Regions from separate parts of the Paenibacillus sp. sgz302115 genome, predicted to be linked through region 2. Evidence: predicted binding sites of a transcription regulator. Region 2 holds the regulator's gene; each other region holds the start of a gene.
What was found. The regulator Rex, encoded in region 2, represses fermentation and respiration genes when NADH is low (regulators of the CRP and FNR family bind a similar motif). The targets are predictions, from matches to a motif close to TTGTGAAATATTTCACAA.
Positions count from the first base shown of each region.

Region 1: a site for Rex is predicted at 7,737-7,754, ahead of AC0LWN_RS21435 (formate/nitrite transporter family protein). Genes of this name have one in related genera too.
Region 3: a site for Rex is predicted at 6,051-6,068, ahead of AC0LWN_RS23685 (phosphoketolase family protein). Genes of this name have one in related genera too.

Region 1 is NZ_JBVYOK010000012.1:176,597-187,613, reverse strand. Features, by position in the region: gene AC0LWN_RS21470 (LLM class flavin-dependent oxidoreductase) at 1-360, shown strand, start outside; gene AC0LWN_RS21465 (glutathione peroxidase) at 475-951, shown strand; gene AC0LWN_RS21460 (formate--tetrahydrofolate ligase) at 1,131-2,765, shown strand; gene AC0LWN_RS21455 (FAD-dependent oxidoreductase) at 3,126-4,490, shown strand; gene AC0LWN_RS21450 (DUF3863 domain-containing protein) at 4,558-6,156, opposite strand; gene AC0LWN_RS21445 (hypothetical protein) at 6,149-6,928, shown strand; partial or broken gene AC0LWN_RS21440 (S-layer homology domain-containing protein) at 6,958-7,536, opposite strand; gene AC0LWN_RS21435 (formate/nitrite transporter family protein) at 7,855-8,682, shown strand; gene AC0LWN_RS21430 (molybdopterin-containing oxidoreductase family protein) at 8,985-11,017, shown strand, end outside.
Region 2 is NZ_JBVYOK010000021.1:86,138-97,154, forward strand. Features, by position in the region: gene AC0LWN_RS26925 (acetate/propionate family kinase) at 1-570, opposite strand, end outside; gene AC0LWN_RS26930 (3-hydroxyacyl-CoA dehydrogenase family protein) at 567-1,439, opposite strand; gene AC0LWN_RS26935 (AAA family ATPase) at 1,572-3,074, opposite strand; gene AC0LWN_RS26940 (hypothetical protein) at 3,067-3,609, opposite strand; gene AC0LWN_RS26945 (ParB N-terminal domain-containing protein) at 3,903-4,352, shown strand; gene AC0LWN_RS26950 (cell wall elongation regulator TseB-like domain-containing protein) at 4,476-4,994, opposite strand; gene AC0LWN_RS26955 (amidohydrolase) at 5,037-6,338, opposite strand; gene AC0LWN_RS26960 (redox-sensing transcriptional repressor Rex) at 6,325-6,978, opposite strand; gene dinG (ATP-dependent DNA helicase DinG) at 7,184-10,045, opposite strand; gene AC0LWN_RS26970 (tetratricopeptide repeat protein) at 10,261-10,899, opposite strand; gene panD (aspartate 1-decarboxylase) at 11,007-11,017, opposite strand, start outside.
Region 3 is NZ_JBVYOK010000015.1:75,871-86,887, reverse strand. Features, by position in the region: gene AC0LWN_RS23710 (LacI family DNA-binding transcriptional regulator) at 1-47, opposite strand, end outside; gene AC0LWN_RS23705 (hypothetical protein) at 338-523, opposite strand; gene AC0LWN_RS23700 (putative DNA modification/repair radical SAM protein) at 707-2,017, shown strand; gene AC0LWN_RS23695 (TIGR03915 family putative DNA repair protein) at 2,017-2,856, shown strand; gene AC0LWN_RS23690 (hypothetical protein) at 3,145-3,195, opposite strand; gene AC0LWN_RS23685 (phosphoketolase family protein) at 3,551-5,935, opposite strand; gene AC0LWN_RS23680 (GntR family transcriptional regulator) at 6,235-6,957, opposite strand; gene AC0LWN_RS23675 (zf-HC2 domain-containing protein) at 7,125-7,796, opposite strand; gene AC0LWN_RS23670 (RNA polymerase sigma factor) at 7,796-8,287, opposite strand; gene AC0LWN_RS23665 (hypothetical protein) at 8,513-8,866, shown strand; gene AC0LWN_RS23660 (hypothetical protein) at 9,846-10,775, shown strand; gene AC0LWN_RS23655 (glycosyltransferase) at 10,735-11,017, opposite strand, start outside.

The DNA of each region.
Region 1 (11,017 bases), on a different contig from region 2:
GTTGCCGTGTTTGCCGCCTGCGCCGAGACTGCGGAAGAAGCCAGCCGGCTGGCTTCCAGTATGGATCTTTCACTGGTTCTGCTGGAGAAAGGCCATGTCTCGACCGGAACGCCTTCGATTGAAGCCGCGCTGAACTACAACTATACGCCATATGACCGGTTCCGTATCGAGGACAACCGCCGCCGTATGGTGCTCGGCTCGCCGGAGGAGGTTCACCGGCAGTTTATGGCGCTCACGGAAAAGTACCAGTGTGACGAGATTATGTTCGCCACTGTTATGCATAGCTTTGAGGATAAGCTGAAATCCCTCCGGCTGATTGCCGAAGCCTGCGGATTGACCCGAAGGGCGGCTGGCGGTTAGCTTTTGTAAGCACGATACCTGAATTTTCTATTTCGCCGGGGATGAGGTAAGATGAAGGAAGGAATATACTTCACACAGCCACAATCAATCCGCTGACGAAAGGAAGGATTCAGGATGTCCATCTATAGCTTTTCAGGAGTTGCCCCTTCGGGTAAAGAACTGCCGTTCAAGGATTACGAGGGCAAGGTGCTGCTGATCGCCAACACGGCCAGCAAATGCGGGCTTACACCGCAGTATGGAGATTTGCAGAAGCTCTATGAGCAGTATGGAGATCAGGGGCTTGTGGTGCTTGGCTTTCCCTGCAACCAGTTCGCCGGTCAGGAGCCGGGGACCAGTGAGGAAGCGGAGGAATTTTGCCAGATTAACTACGGCGTTAAGTTTCCTATTTTCGCCAAAGTAGATGTGAATGGACCGGACGCAAGTCCTCTCTTTCAATATTTGAAGAACCAGCAGCCGGGTACGGGCGAGAGCAGTGATATTCAGTGGAACTTCACGAAGTTTCTTGTGGACCGCAGCGGTAATGTGGTTGCCCGCGTAGAGCCGAAGGAATCACCGGAAAGTATGAAGGAACAGATCGAAGCCCTGTTGTAAAATACACCTCCTGAAACGCGGCACATGCTGAAGCTGCGCTTCAGGAGGTGTTTTTATGAAAATTATCCTTGACGCTTTTCCAAGACGCTGTATCCTTTGAAGAGGAATGTAAAACTTGGTGAATAGCATAAAGTGCAGAAGGAAGCAGGATAATAACGGCAGGAGGGTTTTATAACGGCATGAGGTTAATTACAGAGGTGGCATCGGCAGCAGGTATTAGTGAGGAGCATCTGGAGCTGTACGGCAAATACAAAAGCAAGCTGTCGCCATCCCTTTGGGATGAGCTTAAGCATAAGCCGGATGGCAAGCTGGTGCTTGTTACCGCGGTCAATCCCACTCCGGCAGGCGAAGGCAAGACACTAACGACAATCGGGCTGTCCCAGGCGATGAATGCGGCAGGAGTCAAGACAGTCGCTGCACTCCGCGAGCCTTCGCTCGGGCCATGTCTAGGCATGAAGGGCGGAGCAACCGGCGGGGGCAAGGCGCAGATCGTTCCGGCGGACGAGATCAATCTTCATTTTACAGGGGATATTCATGCGGTGACTTCCGCGCATAATCTGCTGTCGGCCATGATCGACAACCACATCTTCCAGGGCAACGCTCTGGGGCTTGATCCGCAGCGTATTGTCTGGAAGCGGGTAATGGATATGAATGACCGCAGCCTGCGGAATATTGTGACCGGGCTTGGCGATGGCAACGGAACGGTGCGGGAGAGCGGTTTTCAGATTACGACAGCTTCGGAAATTATGGCGGTGCTGTGCCTGTGCGACAATCTGGCCGATCTGAAAAGACGCCTCAGCCGCATGCTGATCGGTTATGACCAGTTGGGTGCGCCGGTAACGGCCAAGGATATCGGGGCGGTGGAAGCGATGACCGCGCTGCTGAAGGAAGCGGTGAAGCCGAATCTGGTGCAGACGCTCGAAGGAACACCAGTGATTGTGCATGGCGGACCGTTTGCCAATATTGCCCATGGCTGCAGCAGTGTGATCGGAACCCGCTACGCACTGAAGCTTGGCGATGTGGTGGTAACTGAGGCGGGCTTCGGCGCGGATCTCGGCGCTGAGAAGTTCATGGATATCAAGTGCCGCCAGGCTGGACTCACCCCCGCAGCGGCAGTCTTGGTGGTAACGGTGAAATCGCTGAAATACAACGGCGGTGTCCGCAAGGAAGAGCTGCATGCCGAAAACCGGGCAGCGCTGCTTTCCGGCATTTCCAACATGGAGCGCCATATTGAGAACTTGGGCAAATTCGGCGTGCCTGTGCTGGTTGCGGTCAATCATTTCGAAGGTGATACACCGGGCGAGATTAACGATGTGCTGGATGCCTGCCGCCGCTTGGGCGTGCCTGCGGCTATCTCCAAGGTATGGGCCGAAGGCAGTGCCGGAGGGCTTGAAGTGGCTGAGGAGCTGAAAAAGCTGCTGGAGCAGACAGAACGCTCAGAGTATGCTCCCTTGTATGAGGATAACCTGGATATCCCGGCCAAAATCAAAAAAATCGTCACCGAAATCTACCGTGGCGCTGATGTGGTTTTCTCCCCTGCGGCAAAGCGCAGCCTGAATTCCATTGAGAAGCTCGGCCTCCAGAAGCTGCAGGTCTGCATGGCCAAAACACCGTACTCCTTCTCTGATCAGCCAAGGCTGCTTGGAGCGCCGGAAGGCTTCACGATGGGCGTGAGAGATATTACGCTGTCCCTTGGAGCAGGCTTTGCTGTGGTGATCACCGGAAATATGGTCACTATGCCGGGTCTTCCAGCCAAGCCGGCTGCGGAAGGGCTGCATGTTGACGAGGACGGCGTGATTTTCGGCCTGGAATAGCTGTTCACAAAATATAGACGCGACAATGCTGCGATACCGTTACAGCGTTGTCGCGTTTTTTTCTGCATAATATCTGAAATAAACTTCGTTTTACAACGGTTCTTTGCTAATTTCTATGGTGCATTCCCTGTCCCTTCCTGCCGCAAGATGACATAATGTACTCCCTCCGGGGAAAACTAAAGCAGCAGCAGATGATGATCAGGATAATCTTAAATTTTAGTCATTTGTGAACATTGTGAGAAAAATCACAAAAAAAGCTTGCGTTGTGATATTAATCACAATATAATCATCGCATGAAGTGAAAAAAATCACAGCTAAAGAAAAATAAATGAAACGCTCAATTTGGAGGAGGAAGAAACCATGAAAGTAGCAGTCATTGGATGTACCCACGCCGGAACCGCAGCAATTGTTAACACCGCCCAGCTTTACCCTGATGCCGAGATTACAGTGTATGAACGTAATGATAATATTTCTTTCCTGTCGTGCGGTATCGCTCTTTATGTAGGCGGAGTAGTCAAGGACCCGCAAGGCCTGTTCTATTCCTCGCCGGAAAAGCTGGCCGAGCTGGGTGTCAAAACGAACATGCGCCATGAGGTTATCCAGGTCGATACCGGCCGCAAAACCCTGCGGGCCCGCAACCTGGCGACAGGCCAGGAATTCGATGACTCCTATGACAAGCTGATCATGACTACCGGCTCTTGGCCGATTGTTCCGAAGCTGGAAGGCATGGAGCTTGATGGTATTCTTCTTTCGAAGAATTTTAACCATTCCAACACCATCATTGAAAGAGCGCAGCAGGTTAACAGAATCACCGTTGTCGGCGCCGGATATATCGGGGTTGAACTGGTGGAAGCTTTTCAAACGAACGGCAAGCAGGTTACGCTGATTGATGGCGAAGAACGTATTCTGAGCAAGTATCTGGATGAAGAATTCACCACCCCGATTCAACAATCGCTGGAGGATCATGGAATTACTCTGGCACTCGGGGAGAAGGTCAGCTCTTTTGTTGGTGAGAATGGTAAAGTGACCAAGGTGATCACAAGCAAGGGCGAGCATGAGACAGATCTGGTTATCCTCTGCATCGGGTTCCGTCCTAATACCGAGCTCCTGAAAGGGCAAGTGGATATGCTGCCTAACGGAGCGATTATCGTCAATGATTATATGCAGACCAGCCACCCTGATGTCTTTGCTGCCGGTGACAGTTGTGCCATTCATTATAATCCGACCGGCAAGCATGCTTACATTCCGCTGGCAACAAATGCTGTACGTATGGGTACGCTGGTCGCACGCAATCTGGTATCGCAGACGATCCCTTACATGGGTACACAGGGAACCTCGGGAATTAAAATTTATGAAGATAATATTGCCGGAACCGGACTGACCGAGGATGCAGCCAAGGCTGAAGGTATGGATATCGAAAGCGTGATGATTACCGATAACTACCGTCCGGAGTTTATGCCTACCCATGAGCAGGTGCAGCTAAAAGTGGTATTCGACCGTGCCACCCGCCGTATCCTTGGCGCACAGATCATGTCCAAAATGGATCTGACGCAATCGATCAACACCGTGTCGGTATGCATTCAAAATCGAATGACCGTAGACCAGCTGGCGTTCATTGATTTCTTCTTCCAGCCTCATTACAACAAACCGTGGAATTTCTTGAACACCGCAGGACTTCAGGCATTGCCTAAAAATGTGGCGGTTAAAGAACCAGTGACTGTATAAGCTTTTGTAGAAAATAGGCCCTGTCCAAGTGGACAGGGCCTATTTTGTCGAGCATGGATTATACCGGCTATTGGTAGCTGATATCCTCATGAAAATCCAGAACATCCAGACGGGCACGGATACGTTCGATTTCTGATGAGGTTAATGGAGCCGTGGGAGTCAATTTGTAGTTTCTCCCTGTAATGTAGCTAATATCGTCCGCTGCCCCATTGTGTGTATATGGAAGATTAGCGACAGGGGTTTTGGAATAGTCGGTGAAATCAATGATGCTCCAGGTTGGGTCACTGTCTTTTTTGGCAAGGATAATACGCTCTGTTGCAGTTTCTGTCCACAGATAACGCAGATCCGCTGGAGAATTCTCTCCGCTGGCCGTGGTATAGCCTGAGCCCCGGAACATCAGGGTGAATTCTGAGTGTTCATTACTGCTGGCACTTCTTGTTTTGTAGATTTCTGCCAGATCATGGACGCCTAATACTTTTACATTGGCATCTTTAGGGAATCTGCTGATGAAATCCTGCCAGGTTGCTTTCAGGCCGGGCGATCTGAGCACCCAATTGGTGCCAATCACCAGAGAGAGGTAATTGACCGTATTTTGGTTGCGATAAGGATTATTGAGATATTGGTAGGCCAGGTGCAACTGGGGTTCTGCCTTCATCTCGCTTACATACGGGTCCGCCGGATGCAGAGTCCATCTGGATGCCCCTGAAGTGTAACGGGAGCCGATGGGATCAATGCTGAGTGAATTCATAAATACATTGCCGCTGTTTGTAGCAGCATCCTGCGCGGGCAGCATCGGGTTAGCGGTATGTGACCAATAAGGCATCAGCGGTGATCCGTCAGCAGACAATTGGCCTACGTTAACCTGTGTTGCTGCCCACCCCATGAAGGCGTCAATCTGGAAATTGTCTTTCAGCCAGGCAGCCTGCTCGGGATTGATGGCATAGGTGGACAATGATTTGGGACGATACTTGTCAGGTATGCTCAGCCAAACGGAGCTGTCTCCGTTGGTTCCCCCCTGGTGGAGGTAATTGAGCGCATTATACCTGTACATGTACAGCCACGAATTCATCTCTGCAATCCATTGGGACAGATTGTAATTGTCATTGGGATAACCGGATACGATCCCTACCTCATCCCCATACAGATCTACATATTCAAGCACCTTTTGCAGTTGAGGACGTTGTGCTTCATCGAATACGAACCGGCTGTCCATAGCCCAGGTTACCCGCAAATTAGGATCAATGGTTGCGAGTGAATCCCGCATGGTTTCCATTTCAGCAATTGTTGTAGCATTTGCTCCCGTATCTTCCAGCAGCAATGATACCGTGAAATAAGATGCTGAGCTGTATTGAGGCTGCTTTACCAATAGCTCAAAGGTGCCAAGGACACTGAAGCCTGCAAGCTCAGAGCTGAGCAGAATGCTGCCATGGATAACAGTGCCCGGAGCCGGGATGTTATAAAAGCTTGCTACCGTCCCATCTGGTGCCAGTACAGAGTATTCATCTGTAACCGAGACTTTGAGGTCTGGCGGCAAAAACTCCGGTGTAATTTCCGCACCGTACACATCCAAGGTCACGTAAGCCAGCTTCCAATTGTCCACAGATACATTGAATGAAGCATCAATTGAATCGGTAGTAGTCTGGATAGAATCAACTGCCTTGTACACTGGCGGAGTTGCTGTTGGTACAGGTGAAGCGGATGGAGCAGGTGTTTCTGTTGGTACAGGTGAAGCAGATGGAGCAGATGTTGCTGTTGGTGCAGGTGAAGCGGATGGAACTGGTGAAGCTGTTGGTGCAGGTGAAGCAGATGGAGCAGGTGAAGCTGTTGATGCAGGTGAAGCGGATGGAGCAGATGTTGCTGTTGGTACAGGTGAAGCGGATGGAGCAGATGTTGCTGTTGGTACAGGTGAAGTAGATGGAGCAGGTGAAGCAGATGGAACTGGTGAAGCTGTTGGTGCAGGTGAAGCAGATGGAGCAGGTGAAGCTGGTGGTGTAGGTGAAGCGGATGGAACTGGTGGTGGTACAGGTGAAGCAGATGGAGCAGGTGAAGCTGTTGGTTCAGGTGAAGCAGATGGAGCAGATGTTGCTGTTGGTGCAGGTGAAGCAGATGGAACAGGTGAAGCTGTTGGTGCAGGTGAAGTAGATGGAGCAGGTGAAGCTGTTGGTGCAGGTGAAGCGGATGGAGCAGATGTTGCTGTTGGTACAGGTGAAGCAGGTGGCACCGGTGTCGGTGCAGGTGAAGCCGATGGAGCCGGTGTTGGTGGTGGTAAATTAGTAATAACCGGATTTTGCGGACCTGTGATATCTGTATTTCCTGATGGTACACCTTTGGGAACTTCGGATTCCTCCGGCAATTGCTTCGTTGATGTATCTTCCGGCAATCCATTTCCTTGTTCGAGCAGGTTTTGTATCCGCGAGGGCTCCTTAAGCAAAAGGTAAGCTTGTGCTGTTACTTTAGCGGCGCTCTGGCGGTCGACCAATTGCTTCGGGTTGAACCGATGCTGTCCATCTCCTTGGAACAGTTGAAGCTGCTGGGCCGCCCAGACGCTTGTTCGGGCTTCTTTCGAAATAGTAGAAGCATCCTTAAAGGTAGGCACATGCCCTTGTTGTTGGACCAGATCATACAGTCTAAGGGCCCGGATATACCACACAGCCAAGCTCTCTCGCGTAACTGTACTTCTCCTGTGTATCGTCTGGCCCTGCAGGATGCCTGCGGACAAGAGCGAACGTATGGAGGGGGCCGCCCAATCCGGCATCTCGTCCGTTGCTAGCGGGTAGTCCGCGTCAGAAACGGGAATGGATAATGCCCTGGACATCAAAGTGCCCATCTCAGCAAGGGTAATTGGCTGCAAAGGTTTGAACTTTGAATTGCCATATCCTTGAAGGATTCCCCTGTAGAACAGGTAAATAATTTCTTGACGAGCATAGCTGCGCTCTATATCCACAAATGGATTGCGCTCGGCCCTTACGGCCGAAGGGACTGCGGTAGCTCCGAATAAGATCAGGCATAGCAGAACCAGGGTGATTCGTCGCGTGTTATTCCTCATTATGTAAGCACCCATTTTCAGTTAGTATGGGAACAGCTCATCACCTCCTTTACTCAGATATCGGTGCAATTAGGCCGATTATTTAGCGTGTCAGGAGGTAATTGAGGGAATATGTTACATGGAATTTTGCAACTGTAACAAACATTTAATATTTTCAGTTTGTCTGATCACAATTTGTGTCCGTGTTAAATTTGACATGTCAGTGAAAACTTTCACTTAGTTTTCGTAGTAGTGATAATTATCACGTAAATGTGGTAGTTGACGCGCTACAATGGCATAAAGGAACAAATTTTAAGTAATTAGAAGGGGATAGGAATCATGGCTTATAACAAACCGCAGGGGATTGCCGAAGTCACGGTGGAGAACGGAATAAAGAAGGCACACAATCCGCTCAGCACCGTACTTATTCTTGGCTTTCTGGGGGGAGCGTTCATCGCGCTCGGATTTTTGCTGGATATTCGCGTTATTGCAGGCGCACCAAAGGAATGGGGCTCCATCGCCAACTTTATCGGAGCTTCTGTCTTCCCGGTAGGACTGATCCTGGTGCTGCTGGCCGGCGGGGAACTGCTGACAGGAAATATGATGGCGGTGCCGCTTGCTTTTATGGCGAAGAAGATTTCTCTCTGGGAAGTCATTAAGAACCTGGTGCTCATTACAATCAGCAATCTGGCGGGTGCCTTGTTCGTCGCTTATTTCTTCGGTCACGTCGTGGGCCTCACCTCAGATGGCGTATATCTGGACAAACTCGTTGATATGGCCGGCCACAAGATTGATGCCAGCTTTCTGCAGGCTTTTATCTCCGGTATAGGTTGTAACTGGCTCGTTGCTTTGGCGGTGTGGCTCTCTTACGGGGCAGATAATTTCAGCGGAAAAATTCTCGGGATCTGGTTCCCAACCATGGCGTTTGTAGCCATCGGCTTCCAGCACGTTGTAGCCAATATGTTCCTTATCCCTGCTGCTATATTTGAAGGACACTTCACCTGGGGCCAATATTTCGGCAATTTTGCTCCGGTCTGGCTGGGCAATCTCACAGGCGGTGCAATCTTCGTCGCATTCGCTTACTGGATGGCTTATCTGCGCAAGGCGCCAGCGGCTGCTCCATCCGTGGAAGGCATCTCCGCTGCCGGTGTGAAGAAACACGCATAAATATTTCCGGCTCACATGAGCTGAGATGATGATAGAGACACTCTTCGGAATTTTTCGGGGAGTGTTTTTTGCGTGGAAGGATGGTCTGCAGACGCAAAATTCGCCGTGCTTTCCGACTCGGGGGAACGAAATCGGGCTCACGGCGAATTCAGGCGAGTTCATAGGGAGTGTTTCATAAGCTTTATTACCCGGGAATAAGGGCGACGAATCAGGAGGTTCCGCTTACTTTCTTTACGTGAATCAGTTGCAGCTATAGAATATATAGAATACAACTATTCAATAGACAAGGAGGTCTGCGGCCAATGAGCTTCAGCGGAGATGGGATTTTTCCGGCGGTATGTCCACTGGATTGCCCCGATACATGCGGACTTCTGGTGCATAAGCAGGATGGCAAAATCATTAAGGTAGAGGGAAATCCTGAACATCCGGTGACCAAGGGAGCTATCTGCAACAAGGTGCGGAATATGGCAGAGCGGGTGCATCACCCGGAACGCCTGCTTCACCCGCTGCGCCGTGTAGGACCGAAAGGCAGCGGTTCCTTCGAACCGATCACCTGGGAGGAGGCAATTAGCGAAATTGCCGGCCGCTTCAAGAAGCTGTCAGCAGAATACGGACCGGAGAGCATCCTTCCGTACAGCTTCTACGGCAATATGGGCGTGCTTAGCGTGGAAGGGATGGACCGGCGGTTCTTTAATAGGCTCGGCGCAAGCCGCCTGGAACGGGCTATCTGCAATTCGGCGGGCACCGCCGGCTGGAAATATACGATGGGCTTTGGCGGCGGGACAAGTCCTGAGGATACGGTGAATGCTGATTTGATCATTGTCTGGGGCGGCAACATTATCAGCACGAACATGCACCAGGTGGTCTACGCCGAGCAAGCCCGCAAACGGGGCGCAAAGGTGGTTGTCATTGATGTGCACCGCAACCGGACGGCCCAGTGGGCGGACTGGTTCCTGCCGCTGTATCCGGGCACGGATTCGGCGCTGGCCCTGGGACTGATGCACATTCTGTTCCGGGATGGGATGACGGATGATGCTTTTCTTGAGCAGTATACGATTGGCCATCAGGAGCTGCGCGAGCATGTACTCGCCTATCCGCCCGAGCGGGTTGCCGAGATCACAGGCATTGCAGTGGATGACATAGAGAAGCTTGCTAAAATGTACGGCGAAGCCAAGGTTTCGCATATTCACATCGGCAACGGTCTGCAGCATCATGATAACGGCGGCATGAATGTCCGCAGCATCACCTGCCTTCCGGCACTCACCGGAGCATGGCTGAAGACCGGAGGCGGAGCGATCAAATCAAATAGCGGCTACAGCTCTACGAATGACCGTGCGCTGACCCGCCCGGATTTACGCCCGAACCGGGGGACACGGACAATTAATATGAACCGGATCGGCGAAGCGCTGGAGATGAAGGAGCAGCCGGTAATGGGGATGTTCGTCTACTGCAGCAATCCCGTTGTTGTGGCTCCCAATGCTGACCGGGTGCGGGCGGGATTCGCGCGTGAGGATCTGTTCACGGTTGTACATGATCTCTTCATGACCGACACGGCGCTGTATGCCGATATCGTGCTGCCGGCGACCACTTCATTTGAGAATGTTGATCTGTACACATCGTACTGGCATCACTACATCCAGCTCCAGGAGCCTGTGCTTGAAGCGCCGGGGGAATGCAAAAGCAACGTGGAGGTCTTCGCGCTGCTGGGCCGGGCGATGGGCTTCGACGCGGAAGCCTTCAGCGAGTCCGAATATGAGATGATCCGCCAGGCACTGGATTACCCGCGCAACCCATATCTAAATGGTGTTACGCTGGAGCGGCTGATTGACGAGCGGTTCGTGAAGCTGGACATGACTCCGCAGGCGGATTATCTGAAGAACCTTCCGACCCCCTCAGGCAAAATAGAGCTGTTCTCCAAGGCCATGCAGCTTGCCGGATTGCCTGCGCTGCCTACATATATGCCGCTGAAGGAAGGTTATGACGGTGTACGGCGGCCGCAGCCGGGAGCGGATTATCCGCTGATGTTCATTTCTCCGCCGAATCATAATTTCCTGAACTCCAATTTCGCCAATGTCCAGAAGCACCAGCGGATGGAGAAGCGGCCGACGCTGCAGATCCACCCCGAGGATGCGGCGGCGCGGGGGATCGAGGATGGCGACGAGCTGACTGTATACAACGACAGAGGCGCTATTGAGCTTTGGGCGATGGTAACGGACAAGATGCTGCCGGGAACAGTGATCAGCCAGGGGCTGTGGTGGGAAGGCAAGGGACGCAGGCATAGAGTAAATGTGCTCACGCCGGACCGGCTGAGCGATATGGGGAACGGGGCGACTTT
Region 2 (11,017 bases):
AGCTTTGCTGACGAAATCATGCGAGGTGCCGTGTGCGCCATAGCGGCGAACCTTGTATTTGTTGTACAGCACTCTTGGAATAGCATACATATAAGACTTCTCAGGCATCGTTTGATGGAAGGCGGTATCAAAAACAACGACCTGCGGCACGCCCGGCATATTCACTTCAGTTGCCGTAATCCCCATCACTGCAGCGGGATTATGGAGCGGGGCAAGGTCGAACAACTGGCGAATTTTGCTCTTGGCATCACCGTCAACCAGTGCGGAAGCCTTAAAGAATTCGCCCCCGTGTACCACGCGGTGTCCTACAGCATTGATCTCGTCGATTGAAGAGATTACGCCGTGCTCCTTGTCGGTCAGACAGGCAAGCACTTTACGGATCGCGGTATTGTGCTCCAGAATTTCACTGACTTCCGTAACTTCCTGCTTGCCGGTAGGCTTATGGTTCAGAATGGAGGAATCCATCCCGATGCGCTCAACCAGACCTTTCGCAAGCACAGACTCATCCGTCATGTTGTACAGCTGATATTTCAAAGAAGAACTTCCTGAGTTAATAACTAGAATATTCATATACGGTCACCGTCCTTGTCATACTTGAAGAAGCCTTCGCCCGATTTCATGCCCAGTTGTCCTGCACGCACCATTTTCTTGAGGATCGTAGAAGGACGGTATTTCAGTTCGCCGTATTCACGGAACATATTTTCCAGAGCGGCAAGCACCGAATCCAGACCGAAACGGTCAGCCATTTCAAGCGGTCCATTCTGGAACTGGTAGCCGATACGCATAGCGTCGTCGATATCCTCAGGGGAAGCGACACCTTCTTGCAGCAGATGCATAGCTTCGTTAATGAACAGGCAAATGAGGCGTGAAGTTACAAACCCCGGGGATTCGTAAATCAATACGCCTTTTTTCTCAACAATTTCATCAACAAAAGCTTTGGTTTCTTCAAAAGTGCTGTCGGAGGTTTTCAGTCCGCGCACGATCTCAACGAGATTCACCTTTGCTACCGGATGTATGAAATGCATGCCGATGACGCGTTCCGGGTACATTGTAGAGCTGGCAAGTTCAGTCAAGCTTAGAGTTGACGTGTTGCTGGCCAGAATAATGTGGCTCGGACACACCTGATCGAGCTGATTGAATACTGTTTTCTTTGCTTCCAGATCCTCGGTAATGGTCTCAATGACCATGTCGCAGGAACTCAGTTCCGCGAAATGTGTCACTTTTTGGATACGGCTGAGGATCAGTTTCTTTTCAGCTTGGGTGATTGCCCATTTCTCAAGCTGTTTGTCGAGACTTGTCTCGATCATCTCATAAGAGTAGTCCAGTCTTTCAGTGGTTTTCTCCACCAGCATAACATCCAGGCCTTTGGCTGCCAGCATTTCAGCAATACCTTGACCCATTGTGCCACCGCCGATGACGCCGATTTTCTTAAAATTCATGTAAAAGTCTCCATCCTTTCAGGTATCTATACTTTTGTATTGTACCTTTTCTGTCGTAAAAAATAAGTAGCCCGACATATAATAATATCTTAGCATGTCTGAAAAGTAAAAAAAAATAACCGGCATAAATAATTATGCCGGTAAAAGGACGCTGTCACGAAATTGACAACGAAATTGCTCTCCGGAGAGAACTTCCTCCTTCATCAAAATGTCAAGTGAGTAGTCAAATATATTCCGCTGCTTTCCGAGTAGCTCATGGGTACGAAGCATCAATTCATCCAAAATTTTGCTATTTTCCTTCATTAGCTCCTCTGTAGTAACCATTTGCAGATTGGCAATCCCCAGGGAGGTCAGCCCTGATTTCATCATCGTCTCAACGATATCCAGCGCCTGGTCGAAATCTCCGCGTGATCCGGTGCTTCTGCCGCCGTAGAACATTTCTTCAGCAACAGCTCCGCCTAAGGAAATCATGATCTGATTCTCCAGATAGTCCTTGGTATACAGATATTGCTCGGACTGCGGATTATGCCGCACATAACCCAGCGCTTGTCCGCGCGGCGTTAGCGTAACCTGGCTGACGCTGCCCGGACGCAGCAGCTCGGCCATAATGGCATGCCCAAGCTCGTGGATGGCAACCCGTTTTTTCTCTTCATGGTTGGTCTCACGGTCCGTCTTCTCGCCCATCATCACCTTGTCGATGGCCATCGACAGATGACGCTGCTCCACTTCCGTCAGATTCTCGCGCATCATGTAGATGGCGGCTTCGTTCATGACGCTTTCGAGCTGGGCACCGGAGAAGCCGTAAGCCTCTTCAGCGATTTTGTCCAGATCCACTTCTTCATGCAACGGCTTGTTCTGGGCATGCAGGTCGAGAATAGATTTGCGGCCTTTCTTATCCGGCATATCGACCTGGATATGGCGGTCGAACCGGCCCGGACGCAGCAGCGCTGAATCCAGCATTTCCTTACGGTTCGTCGCCGCTACAAGCAGAATGCGCGGAGTTTCATTGTTGTAAATCCCATCCATTTCGGTCAGCAGCTGATTGAGCGTCTGGTCATATTCACGCTGCTGTCCGCCTTCACGCTTGCCGCCGATTACATCAATTTCATCTATGAAAATAATTGCGCTTTGTTTATTTTCTTTGAGGGCGCGGGCCCGGGCATCCTTGAACAAATCGCGGATACGTCCGGCACCGACACCAACGTACATCTCAACGAATTCACTGCCTGATGCGGCCACAAATACGGAGTTGGTATAATGGGCTGCTGCTTTGGCCATCAGGGTCTTACCGGTCCCGGGAGGGCCTGTGAGCAGAATTCCTTTTAGCGGGCGGATGCCGAATTTACTGATTTCTTCATGCCGGATCAGGAAGTCCAGCGCTTCACGCAGCTCCTGCTTCGCATTGTCCTGTCCGCCGATTTCTTCAAAGGTCAGCTTCGCGGGACCATTCTTCTTCCGCTTCTTATCGCCTCCGGCGCTAACCGTCATTCCGCCGCGCAGATGGGCAATCAGCAGCAGAGCGCCGACCATGCCCGCCGCGATAATGACCGGAAAAATATTAATCCCGATAAAAGCCATAAAAATCAGCAGTACAGGAACAAATCCGGCTAAGATCTCTTTCCAGAACTTAGGCATTATTCCACACTCCCATCGTTGCCGCAATGCGTGGCAGAATAATAAACTTGCTTTCTTTGCCGTCGCTCAGGCTCACATAAACGTTGTTGTCGTCGATTTCGGTTGTTGCCGTCACACCGCTGTATTTGGAATACTGGGCCTTAAGTCCATCCAGCTTGGCAGGTATCAAAGTATATTTATGGCTCTCCATCGCTTCAGCGACTGAGAACATCGCACTATCCCAATATTCATCCAGCAAGGCATTTGAGTGCTGATCCACATCAAGCTTCAGGGTCCGGCCGTTAATGGCCGCTTTGCCTTCAGTTGATACATACTGCACCAACTCACGCAATTTAGTTCCCGGCTTGAGATCAAGCTTCAAAGTAACTTCGTTGCGATTTATAGAAATACGGGAATCCTTGACTCCCTCATAGGATGACACAATTTTTTGCAGCGGCTCCTGAACAGCGAACTGACGATAGGCATACCAGCCGCCAAACAGCAGTGCAGCAGACAGCAGAGACGTTAGCAGTACAGGCATTAGACGTAGTTTCAAGTAACGTCCTCCTCTCAAGGTTGGGTAGCGTGTCAAAAGCTAATCCGAGACTGACATGCTATTAAGCTTGTCTCAATACAAGAAGTAGTATATCACAGGTGTATATACGATTTCGCAGAAAAGTGTGAATATATTTAAAATTTTCGATACTAATTTCTGGTCTTTCTCTCAGGCTTACCCCATATTGGATTTGATTTTGTATGACACACGAAGGCATGAAGCGTACAAAATACATTTTTGTTGCCAGAGATGTTAATCTTGGAATATATCAGAAAGGTAAAGGGGAGAACACAATGTTGTCTATGAAATTCACTTTAGAAGAAGCCATTCAATTTTCCAAAATTGGATGTACCGAAGAATGGGTGCATCTTTTTCTGAGAACGAGCGGAAATAATATTCCTTTCTCTGATGGTTTGAAACTTCAAAAAAGGTATTGGCTTGGTCCCGTACAACTGCCAATAAATGAGCTTCAAAGATGTTGCGGTCCTGAAGAGGACATGGAATATCATAATCCGTTAGCGGATTGGGAATTACGGGTTGGAATATTATCTGATTTACTTCAGAAGGGCTGGGAATACCCTCCCTTAATCGTTCAGCACCGTGAAGGAAAATTGATTGTTAGTGATGGAAACGGTAGACATGAAGCGCTCAAAAGACTTAATCACCACAAATGTTGTGTAATTCTGTGGGATAGCGACAATCAGAGTAACTTAAGCAGATGGAGTCAACTGGAGGGTAGCTAGTGAACAATAAAAAGGACAGCCCTGCCTCAATAGATATATCAAAAGCTGCGCTATCGTAAAAAAACGCAAAACAGCGGGCAGACAGAATACTGTCTCACCCGCTGTTCATATGTTCACGCCTTTCTATCTATTCGGCAAGCTGTAGCCATCACCGATCGCACTGCCGTCGGAAAAACGGTAAAACTTGTAATAATAACGTCCGTCCTGCTTATAAAAAAGCTGCCAGGCATATTCCCCGTTGTACACTCCCGGCAGCAGCCGCTTAATCGTACTCCCGGGAAGCTCCGAAGCTATAATCGAGCGGATCTGCTTCTCGGAGGTTCCTTTGTCCACCTCTTCGGCATACACACCGTTGTCGCCTCCGGCCGGTTTGCCGTCCACGGTAAAGCGGACCCAGACCATAAGCTGCTTTCCGGCGTCATTTGTGCCCGTCAGCACCCAATACACTGAATTTTCATCCCAGACCGATTTTTGGGCCTTGGTTACCTCTGTCAAGCCGGCCCTTGCTTTGGCGATATCCCGGGCTGCGCTGCGTTCGTTCCACTGGTCCTTCATAATGTAAGCATAGAACTGGCTTAATCCGAACAGAAGGAGCAGAAACAGGAATATTCCCAGCAGAAGCCATTTTCTCCTTTTCTTCAAAGTACAGCTCCCTCTCCATATAATTGCTCATGTCGCGCTAATTTAGCGCTTCAGGAGTCCTTCAAAGGTCATCTGCGCCTTGCGGCGGATTTGCTCCTCGTCCAGCGTCAGGCACTCTCCGTTCTTCACAACCTGCTTGCCGTCTACCCAGACATGTGCCACATCCTTCGCACTGGCCGAATACACCACATGTGAGAGCAGGTCAGAATGCGGAAGCAAATGCGGCTGATCAATATCAACGGCAATGAAGTCAGCCTTCATTCCAGGGGCAAGCCGGCCTACATTGTTCAGGAAAATCGACTGCGCGCCGTATTCGGTCGCCATCAGCAGCGCTTCCGGGGCCGGAACCGCTGTCGGATCGCCGCTGACGCCCTTGTGGATCAGTGCAGCCAGACGCATCTCCTCGAACATATCCAGATTGTTGTTGCTTGCTGCCCCATCGGTTCCGAGAGAGACCTTAACACCCGCACGCAGCAGCTCCGGTACCCGGGCAACCCCGCTGGCCAGCTTCAGGTTGCTGCCCGGATTATGGGATACACCGACGTTGTAGCGGGCAAGGATCTCGATCTCCTCATCGTTCAAATGCACACCGTGAGCGACAAGGGACGGGCGTGTGAACATGCCAAGTTTCTCCAGATGTGCTACCGGACGCAGGCCGTAATCCGCGGCATTCTGCTCCACTTCGCGCCGTGTCTCCGACATATGCGTATGCATCGGCAGGTCCAGATCATGAGCCGCCTGCACGAATTTTACGAAAAAGTCCGGAGGGCAGGTGTAAGGCGCATGCGGCGAAATCATTGTAGTAATTCTTCCGTCCGCTTTGCCATGCCAATTACGGGCAAAAGCAACCGCTTCAGCCAGCTTATGGTTCTGCACTTCTTCCGGGCACAGGCCGATTACGCCGCGCATCAGCACCGCACGGATACCCGACAGTTCCGTAACCTCAGCGACCCGGTCCATATGATCATACATGTCCAGGAAGGTTGTTGTCCCGCCCTTAAGCATCTCCAGCACAGACAGGGAGGTTCCCCAGTAGACATCCTCTCCGGTGAATTTTTCTTCCATCGGCCACATCTTTTCCTGCAGCCAGCTCTGAAGAACCATATCATCCCCATAACCGCGCAGCAGCGACATTGCCGTGTGCCCATGTGTATTCACAAGACCCGGCATAAACAGCAGACGGCTGCCGTCTATAGTCTGTGTGCCAGCTTCAAGGGCTGGCTTCTCTTCCCCTATGTAAGTGATAAGATCATTTTCTATGGTCATATAACCGCTCAGCACCGGCTCATCCGTTCCCGGAACCAGAAAACGTCCGTTGATAATTACTGTCTTATTGCTGCTCATCTTCCACTTCGTCCTTTCCGTCATGCAAATAATAAGCCAAGCTCTGCAAATCAGTTGTAAAATCAGCGGCGTGAACGCGAATATTGGCCGGGGTCTTCAAAATAACCGGTGCAAAATTCAGGATCGCTTCAATGCCTGAGTCTATCAGAATGTCGGCCACGTTCTGAGCTTCACTGTCAGGCACCGTGATGATTCCGATACGGATTCCCTGTTCACGAATCGTGCTGCCCAGCTCTTCCATCGGCTGTACGGTAAGGGAGTTGATCATCTGCCCTACCTTGGGTGCATAGGAATCAAATACAGCGGTGATTTTCATGGTGTCCTTCAAGTAAGCATTGTAATTTGATAAAGCGTGTCCAAGATTACCGGCACCCACAAGCGCCACGTTAATTTGCTGGTCCAGCTTTAGAATATGGCGGATTTTCTCGATCAAATAAGACACATCATAACCGATGCCTTTTCTGCCAAAATCACCAAAATAGGCCAAATCCTTGCGGATCTGCGCCGGATTAAGATCAAGCTTCTGCCCCAGCTCCTGAGAAGAGACAGTGGGAATTTCACGCTTCTGGAGATCGTTCAGGAATCGCAGGTACACAGGGAGTCTGCGAACGACGGCCTCCGATATTTTATCTGATTTCATATTTTCTCCTCCTCAAAGTTTGTATAGCGATGCTTCCTTGGTATTCTTCGTACAAACTCACTTCGTAAGCATTGGTTTAAGTTTTGTTAGTGCTTCGTAAGTATAGGGCCGTCCTTTAGCCTCCCATACTGAGCTGGCTGCTAAAGGACGGAATGTACAAGCAAATCCGAATATTATAAAAAAACTATAGCTGGTTCAAAAAACTTCAAGAAACGCCGCCGTCCTCAAGCCATTCGGCAATCCGCGGAACCATCTGGTCAGTCAGCATATGCTCCATCTTGGGTCCGGGCAGCGAATACAGGAAGTACTTTCCATAATAAGATTCAATAACTCTGGTATCATATACAATTACGATGCCGCGGTCCTGCGCAGTACGTACCAGCCGCCCAAAGCCCTGTTTGAACCGGATCACCGCCTGCGGGACAGACAGCTTCATAAAAGGATTCTTCTTCTGCGCCTGCAGCAGCTCCGCCTTGGCCTCCGCAAGCGGATGGTTTGGCGGCTGGAAGGGCAATCTGACGATAGCCAGACAGGTCAGCGCCTCGCCCGGAATATCCACACCTTCCCAAAAGCTGCTCGTCCCAAGCAGTACAGAAGCGGCGCTGTCCTGAAAACGCCGGATCAGCTTGCTGCGGCTGCCGCCCTCTACGCCCTGCCCCAGTACGCTGATATCCTCTGAGGAGAGCGCCTCCTTCAGCGGGTCATAAACCTGGCGGAGCATTTTGTAGGAAGTGAACAGCACCAGCATGCGGCCCCGGGTAGCCACCGCAGCTTCGGCCAGCGAATGCACCAGCTTATCTACAAACCGGGCATCGCCCACACTGCCTTTGACACTTGGAAAATCGCGCGGGATGACCAGCAGCGCCTGCTCCCGGTACTTGAACGGTGAGGGAAGCAGGGCTGTCATCAGACGCCCTTCCTCTGCAGACCCGGCAAGTCCAAGATTATCAATCATGAACTGGAAGGATTTATCTACAGAGAGGGTGGCGGAGGTCAGCACAATGCTTTTCTTTTTATCGAAAAACAGCTCCTTGAGCTGGGCGCTGACATCCACCGGAACGGCATACAGCTGGAGTGATTTGCCACGGTAATTGCTGCTGCCTTCCATCCAGTAGACATTATTCTCGTCGTTCAGATTCATAAAGAACCGGACCTGCTCGCGAATAGAAGCCAAATCCTTGAACAATCCGCCGATATCCGTTACCAGACTGTCCGAAGTGGACTGGCTCTCCGTATCACGCATCTCGCTGAGCATCTTGTCGCCTTTGCGGATAATTTCGCTGAGACTGAGATTGAAGGTGTTCTCAATCTGGGCCAATTCCTCCCACGCCTTCGGTTTGCTGCCAGGCAGGAGGCGTGTAACGAGTTGTCCCGCTTCGCCCGCTGCAGCATCGCTGCGCTCCGGCAGAAGGCCGAACAGCTTATCGCTGAGCATGTCCCAGGATTCCTTCACTGTGAGCAGATCGGGATAGATTCTGTCGATTACACTGCTCCATTCCGCCGCCTGCTCACTGCCTGACGACTGCAGCATTTGACGCAGTACCGGGAGCTGGCCGCTCTTGCTGTCCTTATACAGGCGCGTGAGCGTATGGGCAACAGTGAAATATTTCATTTGCATCCCCAGATGCTTGCCCGCGATATCCTCCAGATGATGGGCTTCATCAATAACGAGATGCTCATAGGCTGGAAGAAGCTGGTGGCCGGCCTTGACATCCGCGAACAGCTTGGAGTGATTGGTTACGACGACATCGGCGATGCCTGCTTCATGCTTGGCCCTGTGATAATAGCATTTGCGGAACCAGGGGCAGGAGCGCCCAAGACACGAATCTGTGTCGCTTGCCACCGTCTCCCAGAAATCACCATTGCGTCCGTTCAAATTCAGCTCCTCATCGTCGCCAGACTCCGTTTGGGTCAGCCATACGATCATTTGAGCCGCAGTCAGCACTTCTTCGCGGGCGCTTGTGAAATCCTTTTTATTAATTTTATGTTCAAACTTGCGCAGACACAAATAGTGCCCCCTGCCCTTGAAGATCGCTGCCTTAAACGGAAACGGCACGACACTCGTCAACAGAGGGATGTCGCGCTCACGCAACTGGTCCTGAAGGTTGATGGTATGCGTGCTGACCATAACCTTTTGGTCTGTGCGGACACTGTGATAAATGGCCGGGAGCAGATAACCAAGCGATTTGCCGGTTCCGGTTCCCGCCTCAATCAGCAGATGCTTGTCGCCCTCAAGCGCCGCCATGACTTCACCAATCATAATCTCCTGGGCTTCACGGCTTTCGTATTGGGGCAAGGTATCCTTGAGCCTCTTGGTCACCTCTTCCATATATTCCTTAAAGGTAATATTCTGCAGAGGATTGCCGGTTCCTGCCTCTCTGGGAGGCGCCAGTTCCGTCCAGTCCCCTACCGCCAGCGCAAGCTGACGATACAGGGTAAGATCGCCTTCCGGCTGGAAGGTCTCCATTTCCCGCTCCCGCTGCAGCCCGTCAAAAAACCAGGCCAGATCACTATCCTCATCTGCGAACAGCTCATTCAGGCGCTGAATGGTCAAGAGAGGCAGGCTGTACAGCTCCTCCAGGCATCTCAGCAGCACTAACGCGGTAGCCAGCGCATCACTGTCCGCCTGGTGCGGACGCTCATGGGTAAGCCCGAAATGAGCGCTAACCGCCCCAAGCTGATACGTGGTCAGAGATGGAAAACAAATTTTGAGAAAATCAATGGTATCCAGAATCCGGCCCTGAAACGGCAAATACCCGCACCGGTCCAGCGCACTCTGTAAAAAGTGAAAGTCAAACGCCACATTATGGCCCACCAGCACGACATCGTCGAGCAGCGGCACAAGCTCCATCATCATCTCGTCCAGCTCCGGCGCATCCTGCACATCGCTGTCCGTTATCCCGGTCAGGCCTGTAATAAAAGGAGGTATCGGCGCTCCTGGCTTGACATAGGAACCGTAAACCCTGGAGATGGACCGGTCTTCTTCTATAATGGCAAGGCCAACCTGGATGATCTCACCCACGGATTGGGTTCCTGTAGTTTCAAAATCAAGCACGGCAAATTTCATTATAAGTTCAATTCCCTTTCACTTGAGACTCCTTATCAGCATAACAGAAGTTACGAAAAAAGGCGATGCACCCCCTAGCCAAGCTGGATGCACCGCCCAATATGGATGTACAATGACAAGTGGAAACGTCTGTGCCGTCCTTAAAAGGACGGCATCCGTTTCAGCGAGAAATATAAGGCTAAAGTATAGCGTGAAACTTATACTTTCTTATATTTTTACAAAAGCGAAACCAGCTGATTTCCGAACTCAAGCTTCCCTCCCCGCCTGCGGCAAACCTCCAAATTGACGTTTGGCTCACGGAGCAAGGGGTCATGATGCAAGGAAAGGACAAACAGCTCCTGAGCTTCATTGAAGCGCTCCTGAGAGGCCCTGATGCAGCCCATCGCGTTGTAAATCATGGCCTTCAGCTTCCGTTCACGGATCAAGGCCAGCATGTGGTCCAGATGATCCCAGGCAGCATCATACCCGCCCTCCTGCAAATACGCCATCGCCAAATACAAACGTGCCGCCAGACTGTCAGGATACCGCGCAATGACTTCCTTAAATTGGTCAATGCATTTGCGGTACATCAGAAGCTTGTAGTACCCCTGTCCACGGACAAAGGAGTCCATCGCCAGCTCGGGAGCTTCCGCTTGCGGCTCCTCCACGGGAGGAGCTGAGAAATCCGCACTTTCACGGAATTGGCTCAGCTTCTCGGCAAAGGCCAGCCACTCGTCCATCACTTCATCGGACAGCCTGTGCAGCATGTTGTATTTGCATAAAAGATCATTTCTGCGGGCACCCTCCGCTGCAGGAAAGTCTTCGGCGATTTCCTGAAGCATCTTGTTCATCTCAGCAAATAAATGTTGAAACATGGAGCATCCCACCCTTACTGAAAATGAAATCAGCTTAAGCTTGCCTGCCTTCATTTTTCGCAGGAGCGGGCCGCTTCATCCCTGCCATTGATTACATGGCTGAGCTGTTAGGCAATTG
Region 3 (11,017 bases), on a different contig from region 2:
GAAACATTGGCCTTGAGAGCTATGTCTTTAATGCTGGTTTTCCTCATGGGATTCTCCTGTCTAAGCATCCGAACCATAGTCCATTAGCCGCTTAAACGTTTAGATTTAAAAGTGACACCTAAAACTTACCACATAAAATATTATTCTGCAAGCTCTTACATCGCAAAATTACTATTTTCTCAGAAAAAAATGCTGCCAATCCACGGACAGTGTAGATCAGCCTTTAAGAGTACAGGGAAAAACGCCCGCCAATCCCGCTGAAAAGGATGATTTTCGGGATTAATTGGAATTCCCCCCCTGTGTTTGGCAGCCCTCTCTGTCCGGTCCACTCTTACGTTTATTTACGGCGCGGCTTCATCATCCGGTTATACATCACAAGCGCGGCAATAATCATCCCAATCATGGCGACGCTGCTTGCTGAAGCAGGCGACATGCCAAACAAGAGGCATACACTGTTCACTAATGTTCTTGTAACGAGCGCGACCAAAATCAACATTATTGGACGCCAAATATTATATCTCATCTCCGCAACACTCCCGGTCTATTTTTCAATAAAACCAAATCTCTCACAATTAACCAGCTATCAGTTGTTATTATAGCACAAGTAGGAATGCGCATACATTTTCGCTGCTCCAATCCTATTTTTGACAAGAACACATGTTCGGTATATACTTTTCCCTATGAGGAGGCGTTGACCGTGGATGTTATGGAGAAACTTGAAATTTTGACCGCTTCGGCCAAATATGATGTAGCTTGCACCTCAAGCGGTTCCAGCCGCAAGAGCCAGCCCGGAGGCATGGGCAATGCGGTCAGTATGGGCATCTGCCACAGCTTCGCGGCGGACGGCCGCTGCATCTCGCTGCTGAAGGTACTTATGACCAACGGCTGCATATATGACTGCGCTTACTGCATCAACCGCAAATCGAACCCAACACGCCGGGCCGCATTTACGCCGGAGGAGATCGCGGACCTGACCATGCAATTCTACCGCCGCAATTACATAGAAGGCCTGTTTCTCAGCTCCGGTATTATGCGCAACCCCGATTATACAACCGAGCAGTTGATTGCCGCCCTGGAACTGCTGCGGAATGTCTATCACTTCGGAGGTTATATCCATGTAAAAGCCATTCCCGGCGCAGACGATGTACTGCTGTCCAGGCTCGGCCTGCTCGCCGACCGCATGAGCGTCAACATCGAGCTGCCCTCCAGAGAAAGCCTTGGCCTGCTTGCTCCCGATAAGAGCAAGGATTCCATCCTGAAGCCGATGGCCCTGATCAAGAACAAGATAACCGAGAATTCCTCCGATCTGGTCAAATACAACCACGCTCCCCGTTTTGCCCCTGCCGGACAGAGCACGCAAATGATCGTGGGCGCGACGCCCGACACCGACTACCAGATTATGAACCTCACGGAAGGTTTATACCGCAAGTTCGGCTTGAAGCGCATCTTCTTCTCTGCCTATACCCCCGTGGTAGAGCATTCGCTGCTGCCTTCCCTGGATACCAAACCGCCGCTGCTGCGGGAGCACCGACTGTATCAGGCTGACTGGCTGCTGCGCTTCTACGGCTTTCGGGCCAGCGAGTTACTGGATGAAGCGGCTCCCAACTTCAACCCGCTGCTCGATCCGAAATGCAGTTGGGCCATTAACCACCGGGAGCAGTTCCCGGTTGAGATCAACCGTGCGCCGTATGAAATGCTGCTGCGTGTGCCGGGCATCGGGGTAAGGAGCGCCCAGCGGATTGTGAAGGCGCGCCGTGCCGGGACGCTGGACTTTCACGCTTTGAAGAAGCTAGGCGTCGTGCTCAAACGCGCCCAGTTCTTTATCACCTGCAAGGGGAAGACACTCGAAGGCCTCAAAGTAGGCGAGCATACCCTGCTTCGGTCGCTCATGTCCGGGCAGGAGCTTGCACAGTTTCAACAGCCGCAGTACGAACAGCTCTCCCTGTTCGATGATGCCTATCTGGCAGCTTTGCCGGCAGCAGAAGCAGCCTCCTTGGTGAACGGGGGGCAGGCCTGATGTTTGCAGCATCCCCACTGGCATATACCTATGACGGCAGCTTCGAAGGACTGCTGTGCTGCGTGTTCGAGAGTTATACATGGAAGGAAGCCCCGCTTGCCATTCATTCTGACGGGGATGGGCAAGCGCTGCTGCTGGAATCAAAATGGATTGATACCGACATCACCAAGGCAGACCGGGTGCTGCGCTCCATACCGCTGCGTATCTCTCCCGAAGCAGAGGAACTGGTCCGTCTGGGATTCTGGACATGTGCGCCGGACAAGGAATTGCTGCTGCTGAACTTTCTCTATCTCGGCTTCACGCATGGCCGCAAGGTGATGAACATGCTTGCCAATGATACGGTTGACGCCTTGCTCAAGGCGGTTCAGCAGCTTCAGCGGGAAGCCCACCTTTATCTGGGGTTTGTCCGTTTCTCCGTTTACGGTCCTGTCATGGCGGCGGTCATCGAACCCCGCAGCTTCGTGCTTCCCGTCATTCAGGAGCATTTCTGCGACCGGTTCCAGGGCGAGAGCTTCATGATTTACGACAAGACCCACCGGATGGCGCTGATCCACCAGCCCGGACAGCAAACCATCATCCCCCTTGATGAATGGGTGCCACCGGAGCCTAATGCCGCAGAAGAGCATTATCGCCGCCTGTGGGATGGATTCTATAACGCCATAGGGATTAAGGAGCGCCGCAACGACCGCCTGCGCTCCTCGCTGATGCCTAAGCGATACTGGAAGCACCTGCCGGAAATGAACGGCGGCAGAACAACCGTTGCGGGTACAAAAGCTAAGCTTGAGAGCGGCTCATTTCGACTGGAAAATAGGGTGAAATCCAAGACAGATCTTAACTGAAAAGTGATATGCAACCTCATGAACATACAATCCATTGAAGTCTCCAGCATTTTCAGCGGTCCTAAAAAGAGTTGCCTTTTTCAGAATGATGAGTACAACTCCATTCGACATAATAATAATGGCATGTAATTATTATTTGGTTGTGGTATAGTAAAGGCAGAACAAACGTACAATGCAAAGAGAGCCGTGCGACCAACACGACTCTCCGTTTGCAACAGCCGCTTTTAAGGGCGGCGGCATGGTAATAGGTTTAGGCAGAAATAGACCGTCTCCTTTCACCAGGGCGGTCTATTTCTTTTTGAGGTAATTCAGCAGAGCAATAATGAACATGCCGAACATGAACATCAAAGACAACGCTTGATACACCTCCATGGGCCTCACCTCCCTTCCGGGAGATTAGCCGACCGCCCTTTTAAGCCTTCTATTGCTTCTGCGATTATATCATGATAGCTCTCTCTTGGATAGATTACGAAAAGCTGTCTTCTTGATCCACCAGCAACAAGAACTGCCTATTCTTCCAGCCTCGTTAGCCCCATAACAAGAACCTCCCAATCATCCATCAAAGAAATCCCGAATATATGGTGCTATCCTATTATTGCTCAAAAAGGTGCCCCGGCAGCCATTCTCTCATGACCTTCAGGACACCTCTTCAAGAGGATATCTATTAAGTTAAGCGATGCAGCTTACCTATGCTCTATTTCAAAGCCTTCCATACCCAGTTCTCAACCTCTGGCAAATCAATACCTTCTTCACGGATGTAGTGATTGTGTTTCTTCACCATAGCATCCATTTCATCCGCGATAGCCTTGTGCTTGTCGGCATCCGGCAGGCTCAGTACGACTTCCTTCGTCAGGTCGAAACGGTCCATCTGATTCAGTACACGCATATCAAACGGTGTGGTGATGTCGCCGTTCTCACGGTAGCCATGCACATGCAGATTATGATTGTGGCGGTCAAAGAACAGGTCTTTGATCAGACCCTCATAGCCATGGAATGCGAAAATAACTGGTTTATCTTTTGTGAAAAATTGATCAAACTCTTCGTCAGACAATCCGCGAGGGTCCAGCTTCTGGCTTCTCAGCTTCAGGAGATCAACCACGTTGATGTAACGGATCTTCAGGTTAGGCAATTTTTCATGAAGAATAGAGATGGCTGCCAAGCTCTCCATAGTAGGCTCCGTACCGGACGAAGCAATAACTACATCAGGCTCTCCACCCTTATCGGTGCTTGCCCAGTCAATGATCTTCAGACCTTTATCCACCAGCTCTTGCGCTTCATCAGCCGAGAACCATTGCGGACGCGGATGCTTGGACGACACAATCAGGTTGATCTTTTGACGGTCATTCAAGATTTTGTCAAAAACAGCAAGCAGGGAGTTGGCATCAGCCGGCAGGTATTCACGGATAAATTCCGGCTTCTTGTCAGCCAAGTGACCGAGCAAGCCCGGATCTTGGTGAGTGTAGCCATTATGGTCCTGCTGGAACACTGTTGATGTTGCAATGACGTTCAAGGACGGGATATCTGCACGCCAGCTTTGATCTGTTGCTTTGCGCAGCCATTTGAAGTGCTGAGTGATCATCGAATCTACCACCCGCAGGAACGCTTCATAGCTTGCAAAGAAACCATGACGGCCTGTTAGTACATAACCTTCCAGGAATCCTTCCGCTTGATGCTCAGATAACTGCGAATCAATAACCCGGCCATAAGGAGCGAGGAATTCATCGTGTGGTTCCTTGATTTCATCCATCCATTGGCGTTTGGTCACTTCAAACACAGGACCCAGGCGGTTCGACATTGTTTCATCCGGTCCAAAAATTCTGAAGTTGCGGTTGTCTTCATTAAGCGTTACAACCTCTTTCAGATATTTGCCCAGTACAGCCATATCTTGTGCAATCACTTGACCTGGAACGGAGTTATCCAGCGTATAGTTGCGGAAATTCGGCTTGTGCAGGTCTTTAATCAGATTGCCGGCGTTGGTCACTGGATTCATGCCCATACGTCTGTCGCCTGTAGGCAGGATTTCAGCCAGATCAGCGTTCAAACGGCCGTTCTCATCGAACAATTCCTCAGGTCTGTAGCTGTTCAGCCATTCAAGCAATGCTGGTGCGTTCTTCATATTTTTCTGATCTACTGGAATCGGAACCTGGTGAGCACGGAATGAGCCTTCGTTCGGCACTTTATCCCATTCTTTAGGACCGGTCCAGCCTTTAGGAGAACGGAAAACAAGCATTGGCCATAATGGACGGGTAGCATCATTATTTTCACGCGCATTCTTCTGAATGGCTGCAATCTTCTCGACGATGGCATCCAGAGCCTTCGCCATTTCCGGATGCATGAAATCAGGGTTTTCGCCTTCAACAAAGAACGGTTCCCAGCCCATGCCTGTAAAGTACGCGGTTAACTCTTCTCTCGACTTACGGGACAGGATTGTTGGGTTGCTGATCTTGAAGCCGTTCAAATGCAGAATTGGCAGTACCGCACCATCCGTAATTGGATTGATGAACCGGTTAGAGAACCAGGAAGCAGCTAGTGGTCCGGTTTCAGCTTCACCATCACCCACGACAACTGCCGAGATCAGATCCGGATTATCCAAAATCGCACCAACGCTGTGTGACAGGGAGTAACCGAGCTCTCCACCTTCATGGATAGATCCTGGAGTTTCAGGAGCAGCATGGGACGCTACACCGCCAGGGAAGGAGAATTGCTTGAACAATTTTTTCAGACCAGGGATATCCTGAGTGATTTCCGGGTAAATCTCAGTGTAGCTTCCATCAAGATACGAGTTCGATACCATAACCTGACCACCGTGGCCTGGACCTTCAATATAGAACATATTCAAATCATATTTGGTAATGACGCGGTTCAGATGCGCATAAATAAAGTTCTGGCCGGGAATCGTGCCCCAGTGTCCAATCGGTTTTACTTTAACATCTGCATCCTTCAAAGGTTCACGTAACAACGGGTTATCCTTCAAATAAAGCTGTCCCACGGATATGTAGTTCGTTGCGCGCCAATATGCGTCGAGCTTTGCTAGGTACGTTTTAGATGAGTAATCCACCGGTGCAGTTGACAATCCCATTTCAATCCACTCCCTGATCATTTTCTTTAATTTCTGAACCTAATTAATTCTACAAGTACATCATACCTCTGTGCGTACAAAATTCAATCTTTTTGACAATTGATACGGTCCAATTTTGTGAAATTTTGAACATAGTATGAAAATCACTGCATATCCTCTGTAAAAAAGATTCTTTTTTTATAAAAATGTAAATATATACTATATCATTTCAAGGTTAGCGTGAGCATTTTCAGCGAGTCATTATCCTCTCAAAAACAAAAAAAGACCGGGGAAAAATCCCCAGCCTTATCGTTAGATCATCAATGCACAGAAACAAATGTATTAAATTTGAGATACTTGTAGTGGAACCGCATATGCGAGAATTCGAAAGGCGTACCATTATCCAAAAAGAAAATCCCTTCCATTATACCAACAGGCTCATTCTCCTGCAGATGCAGCAGCTCCTGATCATTGGCCCCCGAAGGCTCGGCAAAAATAGATAAAAAGGACTTGGTCACCGCCAGATTACGCGACTCCTCCAAATAATGAAAGATCGAACCTTCGATAATCGTCTGGTCCAGATTTTGCACGATTTTAATCGGAATATAGCCGGTCTCAATCATAAAGGGCTCATCATCGAACAAGCGCAGGCGCACGATTTTGTATACAAAGTCATGGGGCTGTAAGAACAAATCCCGCTGCAGCTCTTCCGTAGGCCGGATGACCTCGAAATTCAGCACTTTGACCTTGGGCTTTTTGCCATCCATCTGGAAATTGTCGGTAACCCCCAGATTAGAACCTTCGTAGTTGAAGATGGATTCATTCTTTATGTATAACGGGTTTATAAAGGTTCCCGAACCGCGTTTCTTGAAGATAATTCCGTAGTTCTCCATCTTGGTCAGCGCCCGCTTGATCGTACTGCGGCTAACTTCATAGGTTTCACTAAGACTGCGCTCATCCGGCAATCTCATATCCGCGAACCGCCCCGCAAAAATCTTCATTTTGAGGTCATCAATAATTTGCTTATAGACAAACTGTGTCATGGGGTACTCCTTTATCAGGTCGGGCTTTAAATTTCAATATTAAATATATCATATTCGTGAGAGGGATTACACAGGGATGCTCATTTTAACAAAGAAGCGGTAATGAAGCATGCCGTTATGGACGGAGAGCCTGGAAAGCAGGCAAACTAGGGAATGTAGGACGACCATCACTTTCCCATAGGGAGTTCAGTCCCTTTTTTCCAAATTAAAATCGGATTGTCCAGAGGACCGTAATAAATGGCCGTAATCTCCACGTCTTTGCCTTGCGTCCTTTGATTGGCCCTTACATTAACAGGATCAACATATACCTCTCCATTCGCAAGACTGATCTCTGCATATTTCTTCGATTTGATGAGGGGACGGACGGGGGTCATATAAAAGCTTCCATCATCATGAACTGTGTGAATCACCCGATTGACTCTGTAGCCATCGTTGATTTGAACACGAAATGCGATTTCGCCGTTTGCTCTAGTTCTTATATCAGTGATTTTTATATGATCGGCAGGAACAGGGATGATGTCCCAGCGGAAAAGGCCCAAATAACCAAGCACCAATATCCCAGATACAGAAACAGCCACAATTAATCCTTTCACAAACGCTGCCGATTGGGCACGGTTCCATATCACTTTAATCCTTTGCAGTCCGCTTCCCTCCAGTTTATTCTGCTCCATAGCTTGAACGGGCAAGCTGAGGCTTGATTTGATCTGGTCCAGAGAAAATCGGCAGTGTTCACACTCCATGAGATGCTCCTCCACCAGTTCCTTAGTGGCCGCGCTGCATACACCGTCGTAGTACAGAGGCAGTAAGTCTTGAATGACATCGCATGAAATTCGGGTCATTATTCATCCTCCAGTAAAAGATTCTGTAGTTTCAGCCTGGCCCGGTGATAGGTCACCCTTGCCCAGCTTTCGGTTCGGCCAAAAATCTGGCTGATGTGATCAAAAGACAGCTCCCCAAATACCCTGAGCATAAATACTTCCTTATATGGCTCGTCCAATGCGTGCAGAACCTTATGAACATTCAGAGCTTCGGTCTTGTCGATGAGTTTTTGCTCCAGATTATATCCATTGGCCTCCTCCCGTTCATGGACCGAAACGAACCGCTGCCGCTTGTTAATATAGGAGAAGTAGGTATTCTTCGCAATCTGACATAGCCAGACGCTGATTTTACTGTCTCCCCTGAACTGTTCAATTTGCTGCAGCGCCTTAAAGAAGGTTTCCTGCGTAATTTCCTCAGCAATCTGCTCATCCCGGCTTAACGACAGCACAAATACATAAACATCACGGAAATAGTGATCGTAAACTTCCTTTAATTCGTCTGATCCCCCCAAAGATTCACCACCTTACATCTATAAGACTAGCTAAATGAAGAAACGTTACAGCTAAATTCAAAAAAGGAGCCTAATCCCTCTCTAGGCTTATCCATATTTTAACTTTATTGGACTAACAAACAATCAAATATACAAATTATTAATATGATACATGGAGGTTCCAGCAACCCCGTCCCTATTTTAGTTCTAGTATTCTATGACTTTAGTAAAGGAGGCATTAACTTAATGGCAGTATTATCAACCGGACCTATTGAGAATAGCCCTGTTGGCGGGATCAGATTGATCCAGCAGGTTACCGTTAAAGTCATTAATCGGGATCCAGTTAATTCTTCAATTATTTTAATTCAAGGCTACTTTTTAAACGCTTCAAGAAACTTGTATGTATTGGAGGAATTTACTGTAGCCCCTAGTGCAGTTATTACAAAAAATTATGGAACAGATTTCAATGCATATGAATTTGTTTTTACCACAAGCGGTCCTGCTGAAGAAAATACTGATATTTCGGTTTGGGGAAAAAACGGGAGCGGGGCAATCCTTAGCGTCCAGCGTATTGTTGCAAATGAGCAGCTAGAGTCTTAAAACTCAACATATGTGCAGAGACAAATCCATAATCTTCTCACATGGTTGAGACATAGACTAAAGGGGACTGAATCTTGAGAAAAAGGAGGGAATATCTTAATGGCAGTATTATCAACCGGACCAATTGCAAATGATCCTGTTAGTGGAGTCAGACCCACCCAAACGGTCACCATCAAAATTGATAACCGCGATTCTGTAAATTCTTCTACTGTTCTGATCGAGGGTTACAATTTAACCAGCAACAGGGCTTTATATGTACAAGAATTAGTAATGGTTGGAGCAAATGCGGTTTTGACCAGGAACTATTTTGCAAATTTAAATGCATTTGAATTTGTGTTCACCACAAGCGGACCAGCAGAGGATCAAACTCAAATTTCTGTTTGGGGTAAAGATGCATTGGGGCAATTGGTGCCTGCTCATCGATTAGTATCTGAAGAACTTTTAGGAGCATATTATGGAGGCATTCAAGGACCTCAAGGACCTCAGGGTCAAGGACCTCAGGGCATTCAAGGACCTCAAGGTGTTCAGGGACCTCAAGGCGTTCTAGGACCTCAAGGCATTCTAGGACCCCAGGGTCAAGGACCTCAGGGCGTTCAAGGACCTCAAGGCGTTCAAGGGCCTCTGGGCGTTCAAGGACCTCAGGGTCAAGGACCTCAAGGCGTTCAAGGACCTCAAGGCGTTCAAGGGCCTCTGGGCGTTCAAGGACCTCAGGGTCAAGGACCTCAAGGCGTTCAAGGACCTCAAGGCGTTCAAGGACCTCAAGGCGTTCAAGGGCCTCAAGGCGTTCAAGGACCTCAAGGCGAACAAGGATCTCAGGGCGTTCAAGGACCTCTGGGCGTTCAAGGACCTCAAGGCGTTCAAGGACCTCAGGGCGTTCAAGGACCTCAAGGCGAACAAGGACCTCAGGGCGTTCAAGGACCCCAAGGGGTTCAAGGACCTCAAGGCGACCAAGGACCTCTGGGCGTTCAAGGACCTCAAGGTGTTCAAGGACCTCAGGGTGACCAAGGACCTCTGGGCGTTCAAGGACCTCAAGGCGACCAAGGACCTCTGGGCGTTCAAGGACCTCAAGGCGACCAAGGACCTCAAGGCGTTCAAGGACCTCAAGGCGACCAAGGACCTCAAGGTGTTCAAGGACCTCAAGGCGTTCAGGGACCTCAAGGCGACCAAGGACCTCAAGGCGTTCAAGGACCTCAGGGCGTTCAAGGACCTCAAGGCGTTCAAGGACCTCAAGGCGACCAAGGACCTCAGGGCGTTCAAGGACCTCAAGGCGACCAAGGACCTCAGGGCGTTCAAGGACCTCAAGGCGACCAAGGACCTCAAGGCGTTCAAGGACCTCAGGGTGACCAAGGACCTCAGGGCGTTCAAGGACCTCAAGGTGTTCAAGGGCCTCAGGGCGACCAAGGGCCTCAGGGTGACCAAGGACCTCAAGGCGTTCAAGGGCCTCAAGGCGTTCAAGGACCTCAGGGTGACCAAGGACCTCAAGGTGTTCAAGGACCTCAAGGCGACCAAGGACCTCAAGGCGACCAAGGACCTCAAGGCGTTCAAGGACCTCAGGGCGTTCAAGGACCTCAGGGCGTTCAAGGACCTCAAGGTGTTCAAGGACCTCAAGGCGTTCAAGGACCTCAAGGTGTTCAAGGACCTCAAGGTGTTCAAGGACCTCAGGGCGACCAAGGGCCTCAGGGCGACCAAGGACCTGAAGGCACTGTACAACCTTAAGATTAAGGCATATATATGTTCAAATGACTCAAAGGTTATTTATAACCTTTGGGTCTTTTTTTGTCGCATGAACGCTCTGAAAATAAAAAACCTGTGTCGAAGCCCCTTAGAAATAACCCAGGAGCTTCCACACAGGTACTTAGAAATCCGATTTACGGCATTACAACCACCTTTTCTTTACAGGATGCAATAAATTTTGCATATTCAATACAGGTTTCTAATGAATCATTGGGCTCCATTGGCCACCATCGTATTGCGCCCATAGGAGCCACGGAGGCGTAAGCTTCAATTACTGCGGGAATACGGCCTACGACCACAATTTCCATGTCACTAAAGTTATTTTCAATTCCCTTTTGCAGACTCTTTAATAATTGGGTATTCTCTTGTTCAGGACAGGAGTAGGAGATGGGGAACAATATCGACACTCTGGAAGCA